Regions from separate parts of the Priestia sp. 10L35 genome, predicted to be linked through region 1. Evidence: riboswitches for the same ligand, from Rfam matches in the RefSeq annotation. Region 1 holds a riboswitch; each other region holds the start of a gene.
The links. A riboswitch is a leader RNA that binds a small molecule or an ion and turns the genes downstream of it on or off. The one in region 1 is predicted to bind cobalamin.
Positions count from the first base shown of each region.

Region 2: another riboswitch for cobalamin. It lies ahead of metE (5-methyltetrahydropteroyltriglutamate--homocysteine S-methyltransferase); the one in region 1 lies ahead of AC1DEF_RS23785 (HoxN/HupN/NixA family nickel/cobalt transporter).
Region 3: another riboswitch for cobalamin. It lies ahead of nikA (nickel ABC transporter substrate-binding protein); the one in region 1 lies ahead of AC1DEF_RS23785 (HoxN/HupN/NixA family nickel/cobalt transporter).
Region 4: another riboswitch for cobalamin. It lies ahead of AC1DEF_RS12385 (cobyric acid synthase); the one in region 1 lies ahead of AC1DEF_RS23785 (HoxN/HupN/NixA family nickel/cobalt transporter).

Region 1 covers NZ_JBFTKA010000008.1:92,013-96,878, reverse strand. The annotation lists gene AC1DEF_RS23795 (undecaprenyl-diphosphatase) at 63-656, shown strand; gene AC1DEF_RS23790 (organic hydroperoxide resistance protein) at 809-1,228, shown strand; cobalamin riboswitch at 1,334-1,516, shown strand; gene AC1DEF_RS23785 (HoxN/HupN/NixA family nickel/cobalt transporter) at 1,650-2,447, shown strand; gene AC1DEF_RS23780 (M20 family metallopeptidase) at 2,677-3,840, shown strand; gene AC1DEF_RS23775 (DoxX family protein) at 3,910-4,332, opposite strand; gene AC1DEF_RS23770 (type 1 glutamine amidotransferase domain-containing protein) at 4,638-4,866, shown strand, end outside.
Region 2 covers NZ_JBFTKA010000003.1:741,650-746,515, forward strand. The annotation lists gene AC1DEF_RS15195 (acetate uptake transporter) at 1-608, opposite strand, end outside; gene metE (5-methyltetrahydropteroyltriglutamate--homocysteine S-methyltransferase) at 751-3,045, opposite strand; cobalamin riboswitch at 3,196-3,384, opposite strand; SAM riboswitch class I at 3,464-3,574, opposite strand; gene AC1DEF_RS15205 (hypothetical protein) at 3,654-3,905, opposite strand; gene AC1DEF_RS15210 (metallophosphoesterase family protein) at 4,327-4,866, opposite strand, start outside.
Region 3 covers NZ_JBFTKA010000009.1:101,825-106,690, reverse strand. The annotation lists gene AC1DEF_RS24615 (hypothetical protein) at 1-20, shown strand, start outside; gene AC1DEF_RS24610 (tautomerase family protein) at 188-577, shown strand; gene ftsZ (cell division protein FtsZ) at 937-1,941, shown strand; cobalamin riboswitch at 1,944-2,133, shown strand; gene nikA (nickel ABC transporter substrate-binding protein) at 2,278-3,819, shown strand; gene AC1DEF_RS24595 (GNAT family N-acetyltransferase) at 3,889-4,416, shown strand; gene AC1DEF_RS24590 (CitMHS family transporter) at 4,728-4,866, opposite strand, start outside.
Region 4 covers NZ_JBFTKA010000003.1:270,194-275,059, reverse strand. The annotation lists gene AC1DEF_RS12395 (APC family permease) at 277-1,848, shown strand; gene AC1DEF_RS12390 (YdcF family protein) at 1,915-2,478, opposite strand; cobalamin riboswitch at 2,626-2,805, shown strand; gene AC1DEF_RS12385 (cobyric acid synthase) at 2,898-4,424, shown strand; gene AC1DEF_RS12380 (FecCD family ABC transporter permease) at 4,630-4,866, shown strand, end outside.

The DNA of each region.
Region 1 (4,866 bases):
CATTTTCTCAAGAAACTGATAAGATAGCTAATGACATTTAAAAATAAGAAAGGATTTCGATTATGTTATCAGCTATTAATTCAGTAGATTATACCATCTTCCACGCGGTGAATCAGTATGCCTCACACGTAAAGCCTCTAGATTCGCTGATGGTATTCTTTGCAGATTATGCCCAGTATGTACTTATCGTTTTACTCGGCTTGTTTTTACTTATTAATAAAAACGGCAGCCGTGTTGTAGCATTTCAAGCTTTGTGTGCTTGTGCCACAGGAGTCATTATCAATAAAGTGATTAGTTTATTTGCTTATCGAGATCGTCCGTTTATCTCTCACCACGTGAATCAGCTTGTTGATCACGCCGCAAATTCTTCATTTCCAAGCGATCATGCTACATCTGCATTAGTTATCACTTTTACCATTTGGCTGCATTTCAAACGTTCAGGACGCATGTGGGTTGTCATGGGCGTACTCATTGCCTTTTCACGCGTATGGGTTGGCGTTCATTATCCATTCGATGTGTTAACAGGAGCCGTTTTAGGCTGCGTGCTGGCGCTGTTTATTCATTATGTTATTTTTAATACGAAACTGATGAGGTCCATTACCAACTTGTCTATTTTTCGAAAATCAGCTTATGACGAACAGTCTCAATATTATTAAGAAAAAGTCGCAAATACGCGGCTTTTTTTATTGGGAAATTTTTAATGTATTTAATACTTGTTTTTTAAAATTAAATTGTGTACAATTAAATCACAGAAACGACAAATAAAAAACTTTTAATAAAATTAATGAAAAAGAGGAGAGGTTTATACATGAAAGCTTTATATGAAACAACAGTCGTTAACACAGGTGGAAGAACAGGAGAAGTTCACTCTTTAGATAACATCTTTAACTTAGACGTTGCAACACCTCCAGCGCTTGGTGGAGAAGCAACAACAGCAACAAACCCAGAGCAGCTGTTTGCAGCTGGATACAGTGCTTGTTTCAACAGCGCGTTAGAATTTATGTTGAAAAAACATAACGTAGAAATCAAAAGCAGTGAAGTAAAAGCTACTGTTCAGCTGCTTCCTGATAAAGCTGATCAAGGAGTGAAAATTGGAGTAGCGCTTGAAGCACATATCGAAGGCTTAGATTTAGAAACAGCGAAAAAATATGTAGACCTAGCTCATTCATACTGTCCGTATTCAAAAGCAATCAGCGGCAACGTAGACGTAACGGTAGAAGTAGTTTAATTGCTTTAAAAAGCCCTGCTAAGCATGTAAAGCTTAGCAGGGCTTTTTTATTTGAATTTTCTCTATTCATTTGTAAGCGGTACTAGTATAATGAGGAAGAAAATGAATCATTCGCACAGTTTAGGTGCTCTTACATAGCGTAAGAGGTAACAGGGAATCGAGTGCAAATCTCGAGCGGTCCAGCCACTGTAAGCAGGGAGTTTTCTATCTTATCGTCACTCAAAATGGGGAAGGCGGTAGAAAATGATGATCTCAAGCCAGGAGACCTACCTATTCTGTACACTTGACTCTTCTAGGAAAGAGGCGGTGTATCAAGGTACGCAGTGAGCAATTGCTGTTTATTTTCATATGCCGACACGTCCTCAATTTCTATAGAATTGAGGCTTTTTTACGTTTTATTTTAAAAAAAGGAGTGTAGGAAATGGAAGGTTTATCAGTTTTTTTACTTGTCTTTTTATTAGGAATCAGGCACGGATTGGATGCAGATCACTTAGCTTTTATTGATGGCCAGACCCGATATAATTGGAGAATGGGCAGCCGTTTTGCCCCGTGGGTTGGAACGCTGTTTTCACTAGGTCATGGAGGAATGGTGGCCGTCACGGCCGGGGTGCTGGGCGTGGTGATGAAGAATTTTACGTTTCCATCATATTTTGATCATTTTGCATCTTGGGTATCCATTATCTCTCTCTTTCTGATTGGAACATTAAACACATATCATTTGCTTCGAACTAAAAATAAAGAAGAAGAGTTTCAGCTGAGCGGATTAAAAGGGAAGTTTATTCCGAAAATCGCAAAAGGAACAACGAATCCTTTTTTAATTATTCTTGTAGGGGCATTGTTCGCTTTAGCAGCCGAAACGGTCAGTCAAACGGCCGTGTGGTCTCTAGCTGTAGGGAACGCAGGCAAGTATACGCCACTTTTGTTGGGACTAGTGTTTATGTTTGGCATGATGCTTACAGATACAATCGATTCGATGATTGTACATAAAATGGTGAATGAATCGAGTAAATTTGGACAATCTGCTTCCCGCTTGATGGGCTGGGTTATTGTTGTCCTCGCGTATGGTGTGTCGTTCTATTTAGCATTCACTTTCTTTAACCCATGGGCCGAAGTAAACTTTGAAATGGTTGGCGTTATTCTGTTTATTTTTTTAGTGTCTATGTTTGTTTTTGTGAGTGTGAAGTCAAAAGGGAAAAATATTAAAATAAATGTCAATTAGTCAAACGAAAGCTTTAATCTGTTGAAGATTGAAGCTTTTTTGTATGAATTTGTTGAAGTTTATGGCTATTTTCGGTCGGTTATGAATAAGTTAAAGTATTATCTGTATTTAAAGGATGGAAAATTGTCTGAAAACCATTATAATTAAGGATAATTTAAGGTCGTTATGTGAAACGTAGAACATAGTTATACGTAAAATAAATAAAAGCATTTAATGCAAGCAGCAGGGGTTGTTTGGAGGAGGAATTGATTTGAGTCAGGTAATGGTAGAACAAAGCGTGTTTAGTTATTTAAAAGAACACGAACAAGATATGCTTGAAGATTTAATTGGATTTGTGAAAAAAGAATCACCGTCCTACAGTAAAGAGTTAGTAGATCAGTGTGGAATGTATTTAACGCAGCTGTTTCAAAAGCGGTTAGGGGTAGGGTACGAAATCATAGAAGAAAAAGAAGTAGGAAACCACTTGAAATTTACGATTGGAGAAGGAGAAAAGCAGCTTTTAATTATCGGTCATTTTGACACGGTATGGGAAAAGGGGAGGCTGAGTCTAAGAACGGAGGGAAACAAGCTGTATGGTCCGGGAATTTTAGACATGAAAGGCGGCATTGTACAATCTATATGGGCGATTAAAGCGATTCAAGAGCTTGGCTTATCGCTCGATAAAAAAATTGTGTTTTTCTGTAATTCGGATGAAGAGATTGGGTCAATTTCTTCTAAAAAATACATTGAAGAAGAAGCACAAAGAAGTGAAGCAGTGCTAGTAGCGGAACCAGCGGTGGCGGGTTCAGGTGCGTTAAAAACGTCACGCAAAGGAGCGGGGATTTTCACCGTAAAAGTATGGGGACGAGCAGCACACGCGGGTAATCACCACAAAGAAGGAATCAATGCGATTGAAGAGCTGGCGCGCCAAGTGATTTTCTTGCAGGGCTTAACAGATTATGAAAAAGGTACAACGGTGAACGTTGGGACATTTACGGGAGGCAGCGGTACAAATGTAGTGCCGGAATATGCAGAAGCGCACGTGGATTTACGTGTTTCTACAGAAGAAGAAGCAAAACGCATGACGGATATTATTTTGAATTTAACACCCATTTTAAAAGGGATTAAGCTCGAAGTAACGGGAGGCATGAATCGTCCTCCGATGGTCAAGTCTAAACAAACGGAAGAGCTATTTGAATGCGCTCAGTCAATCGCGGCGAAACTGGGTATGAAATTGGAAGAAGCAGCTGTGGGCGGCGGAAGTGATGGCAATTTTACAGCGGCCATTGGAGTTCCCACGCTGGATGGATTAGGAGCATGCGGAAAAGGAATACATGCAGAATATGAACATATTCAAATTGATACGTTGTCCGAGCGTTCTTCTTTATTTGCGAATTTGCTGCTGCAAATATAAAAAAAGCCCGCCTCAAACGGCGGGAACTAATTTTAAAGCTTATATTGGGAGAGTATAAGCTTTCTTTTTTTATTTACTGCTTTCTTCTTGAAGAGAAAAGGCAGTTTCTTTCTTTTTGAATACCACTGCATCAAGAGCAAGGAACTGGCTTCCTGCAAGAAATAAGTGAGCAGACATGGCAATTAAGGCAATATCAAATTCAAACCCGCCAACAAATCCGCTTTTAAGCTTGGCTGTAAAAATGGCGCCAAGCATAACTGCCACAAATAAAGCAGATACGACTCTTGTTGCTAGGCCAAGAATAATAAGAATCCCACCTACAAGTTCAATGGTTGCAACAATATATGCCATGAAACCAGGGATTCCTAAGCTATCGAAGAACCCTACTGTATTTTCAATCCCGCCTTGCCATTTTTGAAAGCCGTGTACTAAAAATGTAAAACCTAATACTAAACGAATAATAAGTGAACCAATTTCGACGTTTTTATTCACTTTACTTCCTCCTTTAAGTGTATTTGAAAAACACTACATTATGTAGTGTTAAAGCCCGAAAAAAGAAATGTAGCAATTAAATCAGAAAGTCTTTCTTATTTGGATAATTTTATAACATTATGAACATCACACTACACATTGTAGTGTGATGTTTGTCCTTAGTCAAGTGGAAATATAAAATTAGACCATTTGGCATACAAAAATTTTCTGAAGATCACTTGAAAAATCCTTTAATTATGTACAAGTTAGTCCCTTATTTTCAATCTTATTCTCCAACATGCTATACTGATGGCGGAGGTGTTACGATGCGTTTAGAAAATAAAAGAGTTATTGCGCTTGTTAGTGCAGACTTTGAAGATCTAGAACTATGGTATCCAGTGATGCGTCTTCGAGAAGAAGGAGCAGAAGTACATTTAGTTGGAGAAAAAGCAAACGAAACGTACATGGGGAAATACGGTGTTCCAGCCGTATCGGACTACGCGTTTAAAGATGTTGATCCAGCTGAATATGATGCTATTTTAGTACCTGGGGGCT
Region 2 (4,866 bases), on a different contig from region 1:
AATGCTCCAAACGGCTTGCCCACCGGAAGCACAATTCGACCATAGTGAGTATTTAATACAGCCGCTGCAGATCCATAGAATGAAAACAGAGCAATCAATAGCTCTGACACTGCTGCTAGTAAGTGCGTGTACTCATACGCCACACCGAATGTACTTAGCGATAATCCAATGAATAAGAAATCAATTAACACAAAAATAATAAATAATACTTTATGAGTGCCCATTGCTCCAACTGTCATAAAAACGCTGAAAATCAAGTAGCCGACAAAAGCAAATGCGAGCTGCTTTGGATCCGCTTCTTTTGCGAGCGCTTCTCCAAATGCTCCAAGCTGAATAAGCCATGTCATAGCTACACCTAGCCAAAATAATCCGAAGGCACCAAAAGCAGTTGCGCCGAAGGTATTATTATGTTTGAAATCTTGCATAGACGCGATTAACTGTCCTATTCCGCCTAAAAAAACCGCCCATGGCAATACCAATGAAACACCATCGGTTACCCCAAGCTTTTGAAACGATGCAACAAGTGTCACCATGGCAAGTCCGAATAGACCTAGCGCTGATGGATCCGCTGTTACAATTTTAACGTGCTGCGTGCTGTTGTTACTCATGTTGTACCTCCCTGATTTTAAAAACACCTTTAAAAAGATACAAAAATGTACGGGAAGTGTCAATGGATATTTTTGGCCTTTTAAAATCCCATAAGACCAAGCAGTGTAGCGTTTACACTGCTTGGTCTTTAATTTCTTGTTATTAAATATTTTGTAATAAATTTTGTCTTGTTTGTTTTGCTGAAGTAACCATCACTTTTAAAGCTTCAACCGTCTCGCTGATTCCTCTTGTTTTAAGGCCGCAGTCGGGATTAATCCAAAATAATGCAGGATCAAGCACCTTTAGAGCGCGGTCAATGTTTCGCTGAAGCTCTTCAAGCTTCGGTACGCGCGGGCTGTGGATATCATATACGCCAAGTCCAATTCCTTGATTGTACGTATGTTTTTCAAACGCATAAATTAATTCGCCGTGGCTTTTAGATGTTTCAATGGAAATCACGTCGGCATCAAGCGCTTTAATCGCATCAATAATTTCTTCGAATTCCGAATAGCACATATGCGTGTGAATTTGCGTCTCGTTTTGCACCGATACCGTCGCTAGCTTGAACGCATACACCGCAGCATTTAAGTAGCTGTCCCAGTTTTCTCGTTTTAACGGCAGTCCTTCACGCAGCGCCGGTTCATCTACTTGAATCATTGAAATGCCCTGACTTTCAAGTGCTTCTACTTCTTTTCTAAGAGCAAGCGCAATTTGATTTGCGACGTCGTAGCGCGGGATATCATCACGCACAAACGACCAGTTTAAAATCGTAATCGGACCCGTCAGCATTCCTTTAACCGGCTTATTGGTTAGAGACTGTGCGTAGACCGTTTCTTTGATCGTCATCGCCTGCTCATACGATACATCTCCGTAAATAAGCGGCGGCTTCACGCAGCGAGAACCGTAAGATTGCACCCAGCCAAACTTCGTAAACTGAAAGCCTCCTAATTTCTCACCGAAGTATTCGACCATATCCGTACGCTCAAACTCTCCGTGCACAAGGACATCTAAGCCGATGTTTTCTTGAATTTCAATCCATTTTTTTATTTCCTCGTTAATGTACGCTTCATATGCTTCATCGCTTAACTCGCCTTTACGCCATTTTAGACGCTCTTTTCGCACTTCTTTTGTTTGCGGAAAGCTTCCAATCGTTGTCGTTGGAAGAAGCGGCAGTTGAAAAGCTTCTTGCTGAACGCGCTGACGTACGTCAAACGGCGCTTGTCGCTCTGCTTTATAGCTGTGCAGCTGCTTCAGCTCTTTTTGCACGTCTTGATGATTTCGAAAAGATGAACCATTTAATGCTTGAATTGCCTGTTTGCTTACGCTTATTTCTTCTTCTATTGCTTCTTTTCCTTGCTGCACCGCTTTTGTTAACAGCGTAATTTCCTTTAGCTTTTCATCTGCAAAAGAGAGCGCATTTTTCAATACTGGATCAATCGTCTCTTCATTTTTCACCGTGACAGGAACATGTAGCAGACTTGATGAAGGCTGCAGGATTAGACGATCTTTTGATACAGCTTCTTCAATTTCACTGATTGTTAAAAGCTGTTCGTCCAAATTTTCACGCCAAATGTTTCGTCCGTCAATCACTCCTGCTGCCAGCACTTTATCAGTCGGAAAACCATATTTATTAAGCGCAGTGAGATTTTCGCCTCGGTCATGCACAAAGTCTAAACCGATTCCTTCAACAGGAAGAGACACAACTTCTTTGTAGTGATCAACGCTGTCAAAATACGTTTGCAAAATGACTTTTACATTCGGTGCCGCTTCCTTCAAAGTTTGATAGACTTCTGTGTAAAGCGCCAGGTCTTCTTTTGATAGCGTTGTAGCTAAAACCGGCTCATCTATTTGTACCCACTCTACTCCTTCTGCTTGCAGCTCCGCTAAGATAGTTGCATAAAGCGGAACAAATTGTTCAACTACTTCTTTAAACTCACTTTTTTTATATCCTTTTGACAGCTTCACAAATGTTACTGGACCTAAAATCACGGGCTTACCTTCAATATTCAGCTTCTGTTTTGCTTCTTTGTAAAATTGAAGCGGGCGATTTTCTACAAGTGCCGGCGTACATTCCTCAAGCTCTGGTACAATATAGTGATAATTTGTGTTAAACCATTTTGTCATCGTAGAGGCTACCGCACCTTTTGTTCCTCGCGCAATCTCAAAATACGTTTCAAGCGATACCGCTCCCCCGTCATAATCAAAGCGCTTTGGCACCAAACCAAACATAACAGCTGTATCTAACACATGATCGTATAAGCTAAAATCGCCGACTGGAATCAATTCAATTCCTGCGTCACGCTGTTTTTTTAGATGCGCTAGACGAAGAGCTTCAATTTCTTGAAGAAAGATATCTTTCTCTAGTTTTCCTGCCCAAAACTGCTCAAGCGCTTTTTTCCATTCTCGTTTTTCACCAATTCTTGGATAACCTAAGTTCGAACTTTTTACACTGCTCATTTTTTCCACTCCCTGTATATTTTTTTATCGGTAAACTAAAAAATCTCTCTTTTCGAAATAAAAAGAGAGATGATACGCATACTTAACTAAAGTTGAGATAGCCTGTTTTTCTCAACACGTATTCCTCACTCCTCTCTATATCCCGTAGAGCTTAAGTGCATACAACAGGCAGGTCTCCTGACTTAGGTTCATCGCTTCCTATCCCTTCCCATTTCAAAATGAAACAGTGGTTAATAAGTTGCTCCCCATTACAGTGGCGGGACCGCGCCGGCTTTTCACCGGTCTTCCCTTTTAAGCTGCGTACATTCGTTACACAGCACCTGATGCATTTCTATGAAATTGTTTATTCAAAACACCTTCACATAAAATAAAAAGCCTCTATATCATGAATAGAGAGGCATAGTATCTATGAAATCCTCTCTTATTTTTCAAAGCTGTACGCTTTGCAGGATGTAGCACCTTTTTAACAAAATTGTTAAATGGTTGCCGGGCTTCACAGGGCCAGTCCCTCCGCCTCTCTCAATAAGAGTTTTAATTGTTTATAATGTTTTGAATTTAGAGTTATCTTAACACCTTACATTTACGTTGTCAAAAAAAATTTTAAAAAATCAGTTTTCAGGAGGTGCTGACGCTAATTTTTGCCTTAACAATTTGTAATCATCTTTTCGATGTGTTTCGATCAAGTCTTTTGCTCCTTGATGATACCCTGAAGAATAGATGTACTCTACCGCGGTTTCGATAAGCATTCTCTTTTCTTCCGCACACTCCCGATCCATTAAAGGGAACAGTCTACCTAAAAGGTCATTTAAATCTTCCTTAATAAAACGATTAAGTCCTTCTTGCATCTTTTCGTTTGCCATGATAGCTCCTCCATTTGCTGTGTATCTTCTAAGCCTCTATAAACAGGCAGTTCACTGTAAATTTTAAGATAAAGTTAAGTCATTAAACAGTATATCAAGTGAATGTTTTTCTTCAATTACATATGTAATACAAATATATGACAAATATAGAGAATATATCATTATTCACTATCTATTATAACGTTTGACTGAGCCTTCTGCTACAAGGTTTCGTTAAGAGTTATGTACGGTTTTCCCGCAGGGGTCCTCGCCTTGTCCTTCAATCACCTGCTAGAAAGACCTATACACATGAAACCTACGTTTGCCTTAACAAAAAAACGAACCACTAATCACACATCTTGATCGATGATTCGTTTCACTTCGTCTAAAACCCTTTTGTTCCAGCCTCTTTTTTTGAACCTAACTTTCTACTTTCTTGTTTTTACAAACAATTTCTTCGAGGTCGTCCAAAATCCTTCCAAAGAAGAGGACCTAAAATGTCGTACCTGCTTACAAAAAATTCCGTAAAATTATAATTATTTAAAATTAAAGGCGGCTCAAAATCAAGGGGAGCGCCGGCGCCTCCTGACAATACAAAATCAGTGCCTCTTCCAAGCGTAAACGACCCGTTTCTGTTTTTTCTAATAAACTGCTCGTCATACGCATGCACGTGGCTGACTAACACTTTTTTCACGCGGTGTTCTTGAATTAAATCAAAAAACTCTTGACTTTGAGGAGTCGTTACAGGAAACCCTTCAAGGTTTGTCCACCGACCGATATTTGGCTGCGCATGCATGGCTATAACGGTATTACGAGGAGCATCCTCTAGCTGCTGCTCTAAATAATTAAGCTCTCTATCTGTAAATCCATATATTTTATTTTTGGGACTGATGACATTATTTAATGCGATGCACCGGAAGTTAAAGACAGGAATATCAATAACCCAGTGTACTTTTCCGATAGTGGCTCTGAAGTTTTCGAG
Region 3 (4,866 bases), on a different contig from region 1:
TTTTTGTACTAATGAAATGAGCCGTTATACTGCTCATTTCTTTTTGTTAAGTTGAGCTTTTATTGAAGCATTTGAGGTCTCTTTCACTAGAGAGCCCATTGTGAATAGCATATCTTTTTTTTACAAATGATAGTTGTGATATGATGAGGCAATAATATATTAGACAAAAAGCTGGAGGTTACTTAGTATGCCATTACTTAGATTTGATGTAATAGAAGGAAGAGATGAAAAAGAGTTAAAAACATTACTAGACGCTGCTCACCGAGCGATGCTAGAAGCCTTTGGCGTCCCGGAGCGCGACCGTTATCAAATTGTACATCAGCATCCTGCTCATGAAATGATTATTGAAGATACAGGTCTTGGCTTTGAGAGAAGCAAGGATTTGGTTATTATAAGTGTAACGAGTAAACAGCGAACAGAAGAGCAAAAGCAAGCTCTTTACAGATTAATTGTAAAAGAGCTTGGAGAGAGTTGCGGCATTCAGCCAAACGACATTATGATTTCGATTGTTGAAAACAGTAATGCTGACTGGAGCTTTGGCATGGGAGAGGCTCAATTCTTAACTGGGAAATTATAAAACGGTTTATTATCTAGAGAAGCCCTTATTTCTAAGGGCTTTTTCTCATTTTGTCTATAAAAATATTATTCTCTTAGTCACATCTTACTCAAAATTAAATACAGACATCTGTCAAATGAATGATACAATAAGCTTATATGCCATTTTGAGTGGAAAAACCATAAAAGAGTTCGGCGTACTAATTTTAGAACAACAATAAATTTACATAAAGATGTAAAGATTTAAAGGTTAAAAGAGAAGTGTATAAAATCTGTAAAACAAAAGAACAGTTACGCGTTAAACATAGGAGTAAAAGGTTCTTCACGTGTTTTTTCGGATAATAAGAGAAAGTAATTTTGATCATTGAGGAGGAACTTAGAATGTTTGGATTTGATGCAGATGTATCGCCATTAGTGCGAATTAAAGTAATTGGGGTCGGCGGTGGAGGAAATAACACCGTTAACCGTATGATTGAACACGGTGTACAAGGAGTAGAATTTATCGCCGTTAATACGGATGCTCAGGCGCTTAACTTATCTAAAGCAGATGTGAAAATGCAGATTGGTGCGGCCTTAACGCGAGGATTAGGTGCAGGAGCTAATCCAGAAGTGGGAAGAGAAGCAGCCGAAGAAAGCAGAGAACAAATTCAAGAAGTACTGCAAGGCGCAGATATGGTATTCGTAACAGCTGGCATGGGCGGAGGAACCGGTACTGGAGCAGCTCCGGTTATTGCCCAAATTGCCCGTGAACTAAATGCTTTAACAATTGGAGTAGTCACTCGCCCGTTCAAGTTTGAAGGAAATAAACGTACGAAGCAAGCAGTAGGCGGTATTACTGCGATGAATGAATCGGTAGATACTCTTATTGTGATTCCAAACGACCGCTTGCTTGAAATTGTCGATAAAAAGACGCCTATGCTTGAAGCATTCCGTGAAGCAGATAATGTTCTTCGCCAAGGTATTCAAGGTATTTCAGATTTAATCGCTGTTCCGGGGCTGATTAACCTTGACTTTGCTGATGTAAAAACAATCATGTCTAATCAAGGATTTGCGCTTATGGGTATCGGACGAGCTTCTGGATCAGACCGGGCAATTGAAGCAGCGAAAAAAGCGATTTCTAGTCCGCTGCTAGATGCATCGATTGATGGAGCAAGAGGCGTGCTGTTGAACATTACGAGCGGCAGCAGCCTGAGTCTTTACGAAGTACAGGAAGCAGCAGATATTGTCACGTCTGCTTCTGATCAGGACTTAAATATGATTTTTGGGTCCGTGATTAATGAAGATTTAAAGGACGAAATGATGGTAACCGTTATTGCCACTGGATTTGATGATGAAGATGTTTCACCATCAGCTTCTACTTCTAGAGTTTCAAGAGCACGCTACTAAATTAAATAACCAGTTTTTATGGTGGCAATTGTTTTTCAATTGCCTTAAAAGGGAATCCGGTGCAAATCCGGAGCGGTCCCGCCACTGTAACAAGGAGCCTTATGTCAAAAAGCCACTGTCTATTTAGAGACGGGAAGGCGGTATAAGGCAATGACTTGAAGCCAGGAGACCTGCCATAAATCGCAGCACACAATAACCTACGAGGATAGGGAGGTGTTTTGGCAGAATCAAAAATAAGATAAACAAGGGATACGTTTATCTGAATTTGTTTTGAAGACAAGCACTTCTTTTTAGAAGTGCTTTTTTTGTGTATTAAAATAGAAGGTGGAAAGATCAATGATAAATAATAAAAAACTCGTATCTATGATATTTCTTGTGTTACTTTGCCTCACTGCTTGCGCTCCTAATGAAGAGAGCATAAGTATAAAAGAAAGAAAGAAAACGGATAAAAGTGTGACGTTTTTATTTAATTTTACATCTGCAACGCTTGATCCTCATACGGATGATAATTATACAGCAGTTCGTGCGGGAGTAGGGGAGACGCTTGTTAAAATCAGCAATGATTTAAAAATAAAGCCCTGGCTTGCTGAAAAGTGGAAAACGGAAGATAACGGTCTTACGTGGACATTTACGATAAGAAAGAATATTACGTTTCAAAATGGTAAAGCGCTAGATGAAAATGCCGTTAAGTCTTCTCTTCAAAGAACGATAGATCAAAGTTATGCGATGAAAAACGCTTTAAATATTAAAGAAATGAAAGCGAACGGTCATGCGCTGACAATTACATTAAAAGAACCAATGCCTAAATTTCCTTCTGAGTTAGTGCATCCAAACACAGCTATTATAGATGTTGATGTTTCTAATATAGCTAAGAAGCCTATTGGCACAGGTCCATTTCAAGTTTTGACTTTCGATCAAGGAAATCAAGTGAAGTTAGAAAGATATGAACATTATTGGAATGGGAAAGTAAAATTGAAAAATGCGATCTTTGCATTTAACGAAGATGCTAATGCGCGAGTTGCGGCTCTTCAGTCCGGAACAGCCGATATTATTTATCGCCCGCCTTTAGAAAGCTTGAGCACTTTACAAGCGAATTCGTCTTTCAAAGTAAGTGGAGTACCTAGTGTGCGTACTCATTTATTGCTTTATAATCAAACCAATGACGCATTAAAAGACGAAACTGTAAGAAAAGCTATCGATACCTTACTGAACCGGAAAGAAATTGTCAGCAGCATAATGAACAATCAAGCGGCAGCGGCTCGAGGTCCATTTTTACCCCAATTTCCTTTTGCTGATAATACTGCTAGTGAGACAAAAGGAATAGCATATGCTAAAAAATATTTAGAGAAAGCAGGCTATCAACTCAAAAATGGCAAAGTAATCAAAAATGGAAAGCCATTATCCCTCTCTCTTGTCACATACAGCTCATTGCCAGAACTTCCTTTGATTGCTCAGCTTATACAGTCTAATGCGAAAGAGTTAGGAATTAATATTAAGATTCACCTAGTTGAAGACAGCGATGAATATGTAATGGCAAAAGATGATTGGGATTTAGCATTGTACAGCCTTATCACAGCACCTAGAGGGGATGCCAGCTATTATTTAAGCACGAACTATTTGCCGGGCGGTGGTTTAAATGCCAGCCGGATTAATGACGATACGCTAACAAAAATGATAGAACAGTTAAATTCAACAGTAGATGACGCAAAACGAGATCAGCTAGCCAAGCAAGCAACCGCTTTGATTAATGGGGAAATGCTGACGTCATCGATTGTACATCCAAACATTGTTGTTGCTTATAATCAAAAAGTGAAAAACTGGACAACAAATCCAAGCGAGTATTATATGCTGACTCAGCATTTAGACGTAACGCCATAGTCAATATCGTTGTTCCTATAGGAAAAAGAGAAAGGATACAATGATAGATAAAAGGATGTGACAGTAAACGTGCAAGAAGTACAAATGTATCAAATTAAAGAAGTAAAAGAAAAGGATGCTGAAGTGATTCAGTTTGTCATGAATATGCGGAATGAGCTATTTCCTATGCTGGAAAAAAATCAGCTTTCTGTGGATTTGCTTCATTTTAATGAACATTATGTTCAAGCGAAAGGCGCTGCTTTTTTTGCAGCTGTCACGGAAAATCAACAAGTAATTGGAACAATTGGTTTATACGCTTACGATGGAAGGTTTCATGCATTAAAAAAGCGATATGAACATAAAACTGCAGCCGAGATTGTAAAATGCTATGTCGATCCAGCATACCGGCGTCTAGGCATTGGACAGCAGCTGTTAAAGGCAGTGGAACAATTTGCTCAAAATCATTTTTATGACACGTTGTATCTGCATACTCATCCTTTTTTACCGGGGGCTATCCCATTCTGGATTTCACAAGGTTTTATCGAAAGGCTTGCTGAACAGGATGAGCCATGGAATACGCTGCATATGGACAGAAAAATACAACCGGTCGTAATGTAACGATATTATACAGTAATTACCATGGAATCTAGATAAGAGCTCATGCTATAATGAACGTACTTACATTTATAGCCTGTAGGGCAAGTCCTTACAGAAAAGAACCACGTTTCGAATTGGCTGAAACGTGGTTTTTTTCTACGAAAAACAAATAACAAAATATTTTTAAAAATATCTATGAAATCGCTTTCAAAATAATGAAATATATTATATAATTACTAGTGTTGTGTTGTACTTTGTTAGTGTTAAATCAATATCCTACATGTGTGAGCCGATTGCCTTATGGTAGTCGGCTTCCTTTTTTATGGTAGAGTCTAAAAGGAAATAGCATTCGTTAAAATGGCTGTAATTATCATCACAATAGTTGTCCCAAAGGCCCACTTGAAAAGAAACTTTTGATGCTCCCCGAAATCTACTTCAACCAGCCCAATCAGAATGAAAGTAGCGGGTACC
Region 4 (4,866 bases), on a different contig from region 1:
TTTAACAAATAGTTTGAATATTCTTTTATGTTTAACCTAAGAAAAATGCGGTTAAATAGGAGGAGTAGTCCTCAAATCTTCTGTGGAATTTATGCGCTATACATAAGCAATTCAACGATGTTTTACAAAAAAATAAAGTTTTTAACTTGGTTTTTTAGAGAATATTTGTTAACATATCCACTTGTGAGGTCTTAGTAAGAGGAGGATGATGTAAAGAATCCCATATCGGACGCAAGGGCGTAGATATGTGGAGTGGGAATTTTAAAGGAGGATTTTATGTCTGATCAAGGAAATCAAGGAAAATTTAAAAAATCAATATCGTTACTTGACCTAACGTTAATTGGGATGGGAGCTATTTTTGGTTCCGCCTGGTTATTTGCGGTTAGTAACGTAGCGTCAAAGGCTGGTCCGGCCGGAAGTTTTTCGTGGCTGATTGGCGGAGTCATTATTTTACTTATCGGTTTAGTGTATGCTGAACTTGGAGCAGCGCTGCCGCGTACCGGTGGAATTATCCGTTATCCGGTTTACTCACATGGTCATTTAGTGGGTTACTTAATTTCATTCATTACCATTATTGCTTACACAAGTTTGATTGCCATCGAGGTAACGGCTGTACGTCAGTATGTTGCGTTTTGGCTTCCTGGTCTAACTAAACATGGTTCTGAATCGCCTACTACAATCGGCTGGTTATTTCAGTTCGCGTTATTAACACTATTTTTTATCATTAACTACGTAAGTGTAAAAGCATTTGCTAAGTCAAATGTCATTATATCTGTGTTCAAATATGCGGTTCCTCTTACAATTATCGTCGTGTTGGCTTATCACTTTAAATCAGCTAACTTTACAACTGGCGATTTTGCTCCGTTTGGTTTTAATGGTATCCAAGCAGCCATTTCAACAGGTGGCGTTATGTTTGCTTACCTAGGACTTCACCCTATTGTTTCTGTAGCCAGTGAAGTTAAAAACCCGCAGCGTAATATTCCAATCGCGCTCATTATCTGTATTGTACTTTCAGCGATTATTTACACAGCACTGCAAGTATTGTTCATTGGTAACATCCCGGCTGATATGCTATCAGGAGGATGGGGAACAATTCAAGAGCAATTCTCTTTACCATTTAAAGATATTGCACTTATTTTAGGCCTTGGCTGGTTAGTAACGCTTGTTATTTTTGATGCTATTTTATCACCAGGCGGTAACGGGAACATCTTCATGAATACAACTTCTCGTTTAGTTTATGCGTGGTCTCGTAATGGAACATTATTTAAACGTTTCTCAAAAGTAGATAAGAAAACAGGAATTCCACGTGCGTCACTATGGCTATCATTTGGAATGTCCGTATTCTGGACACTGCCATTTCCTTCTTGGGAAGCGCTAGTAAACGTATGTTCAGTGGCACTTATTCTGTCTTATGCGATTGCGCCAATTTCAGCTGCTGCATTCAGAGTAAATGCAAAAGACCTTAAAAAACCTTTTAAATTAAAAGGCATGAGCGTTATTGCTCCTGTTTCATTTATTTTCTGTTCATACATCGTATATTGGTCAGGGTGGACGACAATTTCTTGGCTGCTAGGATCACAGCTTCTAATGGTTGTTATCTACGTAGCGTTTAAGAAATACGTACCAACTGACGTTGTAAAATTTGCACAGCAGCTTAAATCTGCTTGGTGGCTAGTTGCTTATTATATTATTATGCTTGTTATCTCTTATCTAGGTTCATTTGGTGGAGGACAAGGTGTGCTAAGCAACCCGCTTGACTTAATTTTAATTGCCCTTGTTTCACTTGGTATTTTCTACTGGGCGAAATACACAGGTTTACCAAAAGCAGTTATCGATACAGATGATTAATAAAAAACACGGCATGAATTCATGCCGTGTTTTTTATTTGTAGAGCTACTTACTCTATTTATTTATTTATTTATCAAACAGCCATGTTTTTAAAATAGCAGCATACTCACGAAAGTAGGCTTGAAGTTTAATTGAATTTGGTGTTTTTGCACCTAAAGGATAAACGTCAAAGCCTTGACGTTTGGCAATAATAGAGGCGCGAAATAAATGAAAATCACTGCTAACAAGCACGACTTTTTTGTGTTGAATATCAACTTTCTGTTTAGTAAAAGTAAAATTCTCAAAAGTAGAAGTTGACTGATTTTCTTTTATAATTCGATTCTTCTTAATTCCTTCTTTCCGCAGAAAACGATAGGCTGCCTCTGCTTCAGAAATTTCTTCATCGGATCCTTTTCCACCCGTTACGATAACTTTTGTTTGTTGATTGGCTTGTAAATAAGATAAGGCCGTCTTTACTCGTTCTTTTAAACTAGGAGACATTTGGTCACCATCTACTTTAGAACCTAAAACGAGCACATAATCTGCGTTTTGTGGAACAGGCTTGTGAGCAGTTTGATACATACAAAAAGATATGATTGCTATATAAAGAACAAACACGCTGATAAAGACATAAATGATTTTTTTCTTCAACTGTGAGCACCTTCCTAGCTATTCCATAAGATGTTTGGAAAATAATTGTTATTATAGCATACGAGACCCAAATAAGTATAAACACAGTAATATATAATAATAGAAGAAAATCGTTATTGTGAATGGTTATAAAATTCGTTACAATAAAGAATAAATGATTTTAAAAGTGCCTCTAAGGAGGATAATAGGGAAATCGGTGTAAATCCGGTGCAGCCCCCGCTACTGTAAATGTGGATGAACCTGCAAAGACCCACTAGTCAAGCTAGGAAGGGTGCAGAAGTAAAATGAAGCATAAGCCAGGAGACCTGCTTTTAAAAACCCCTTATTTTTCGGTGGGAGAAATAAGTCAAGACAATGTGTTAATGAGCGCATGACCAAACCTTGACTTCTACAGTTAAGGTTTTTTTATGTGGTAGGGAGTGGAAAAAGTGAAAAAAGGAAAACCGCTTATGATTCAAGGAACGCACTCAGACGCTGGAAAAAGCATGATTGCTACAGCATTTTGCCGTATTTTTAAAGAAGACGGCTATCAAACTGCACCGTTTAAATCGCAAAATATGGCGCTTAATTCATACATTACAATGGATGGAAAAGAAATTGGCAGAGCGCAAGGAATTCAAGCAGAAGCGGCTGGAGTAGAAGCAACAACCAATATGAACCCTATTTTAATTAAACCAACTCGTGATCATGAATCTCAAATAGTTGTTCACGGAAAACCGCTACGTAATATGTTTGCTTTTCAGTATCGGCAAGAATTTTTTAATGAAGGTTTGAACGTTATCACGGAAGCTTATAAAGAGCTTGCCAATCATTATGATCGAATTGTGATTGAAGGCGCTGGAAGTCCTGCCGAAGTCAATTTGAACGATCGGGAACTCGTAAATATGCGTGTTGCAAAAATAGCAGAAGCGCCTGTTGTGTTAGTAGGAGATATTGATAAAGGTGGCGTTTTCGCGAGCCTAGTCGGTACTCTTCAATTGCTTCCAGATGAACACAAGTCTAGAGTTATCGGGGTGTTAATTAATAAATTCCGAGGAGATTTAGAACTTTTAAAACCAGGGTTGAAGTGGTTTGAAGAATACACGGGTGTTCCGGTTCTAGGAGTTATTCCTTATATGAACAACGTGGAAATTGACGCGGAAGATTCGTTATCACTCAGAAATTACTCAACGCTTGTGAATCCGTTAAAAGAAATTGATATTGCGGTTATCTCGTACCCGCGCATCTCAAATTTTACAGACATCGATCCTTTAAGCTTAGAAGAAGACTGTCACGTGAGGCTTGTAACCAAGCCGTCGCAATTAGGTACGCCTGATTTAATTGTTTTGCCAGGAAGCAAAAATACGATTGAAGATGCTCAGTTTTTACAAGAAAGCGGCCTGGATCTAGCCATTAATCAAGTCTTGAACACAACGAACGTTCACGTCATTGGCATCTGCGGAGGATATCAAATGCTAGGGGAGACAATTACAGACCCTGATGCAGTAGAATCTCGGATTGAGTCCATTAAAGGGCTGGGCTTGCTTCCAGTGGAAACGGTTATGACAACCAGCAAAAAAACAGAAAGAGTTTCTGGGTATGTCCAGTTAGAAAATGAAAGAGTTTCGATTGAAGGCTACGAAATTCATATGGGAAAGACGGTTTCTAAGAGCACCACGAAAGCTTTTGCAGTGGTAGAGCATGAAAAAGAAGGAACGGTTAAAGACAATGTCATTGGCACGTATGTTCATGATGTGTTTCATAACGATTCTTTGCGCAGAGCTTTGCTTAATCAAATTCGTAAACATAAAAAATTGCCGCCTATTACGGACACATTCAACAGTCGCCTGCAAAAAGAGGAGTCTTTTTCAAAAGCAGCAGCATATGTGAGAGAAGCCGTAGATATGGAAAAGCTGTATCAGTTAATAGACAACTATAAAAGTCCGGAGCAAACACAAAAAGTATAGCTTGTAGAGGCTTTCGCTTGTTTTTTTACCAAGAACTTTAGTACGCTATTCTACGTTGCCCAGTTCAACAGTCTAGCACTCGTAACAAATAAAAGATGATTGTTTCCAACTTAATGCATGGTGGAAGCATGGTTTATGGACAGGAAAATGAATGGTTAATGTAATATAAAACATCACGCCTCGTTTCCTAGAGGAGCTGAACGTATTGATTTTTAAACGTATTTTTTTTAACAAAGCATCTATTTTATACATAGTCAGTTTATTTATTGTATGTACTTCGATAATTATGGGCGTATTTATTGGTACAGTTTCGTTAACCGTAGGAGATACAATCAAAATTATTATTGGCCACCTTACCGGGCTATCCTTATATCACGGTCCAGAAAACATGGATTTAATCATTTGGCAAATTCGTTTTCCAAGAGTACTGGTGGCATTTTTA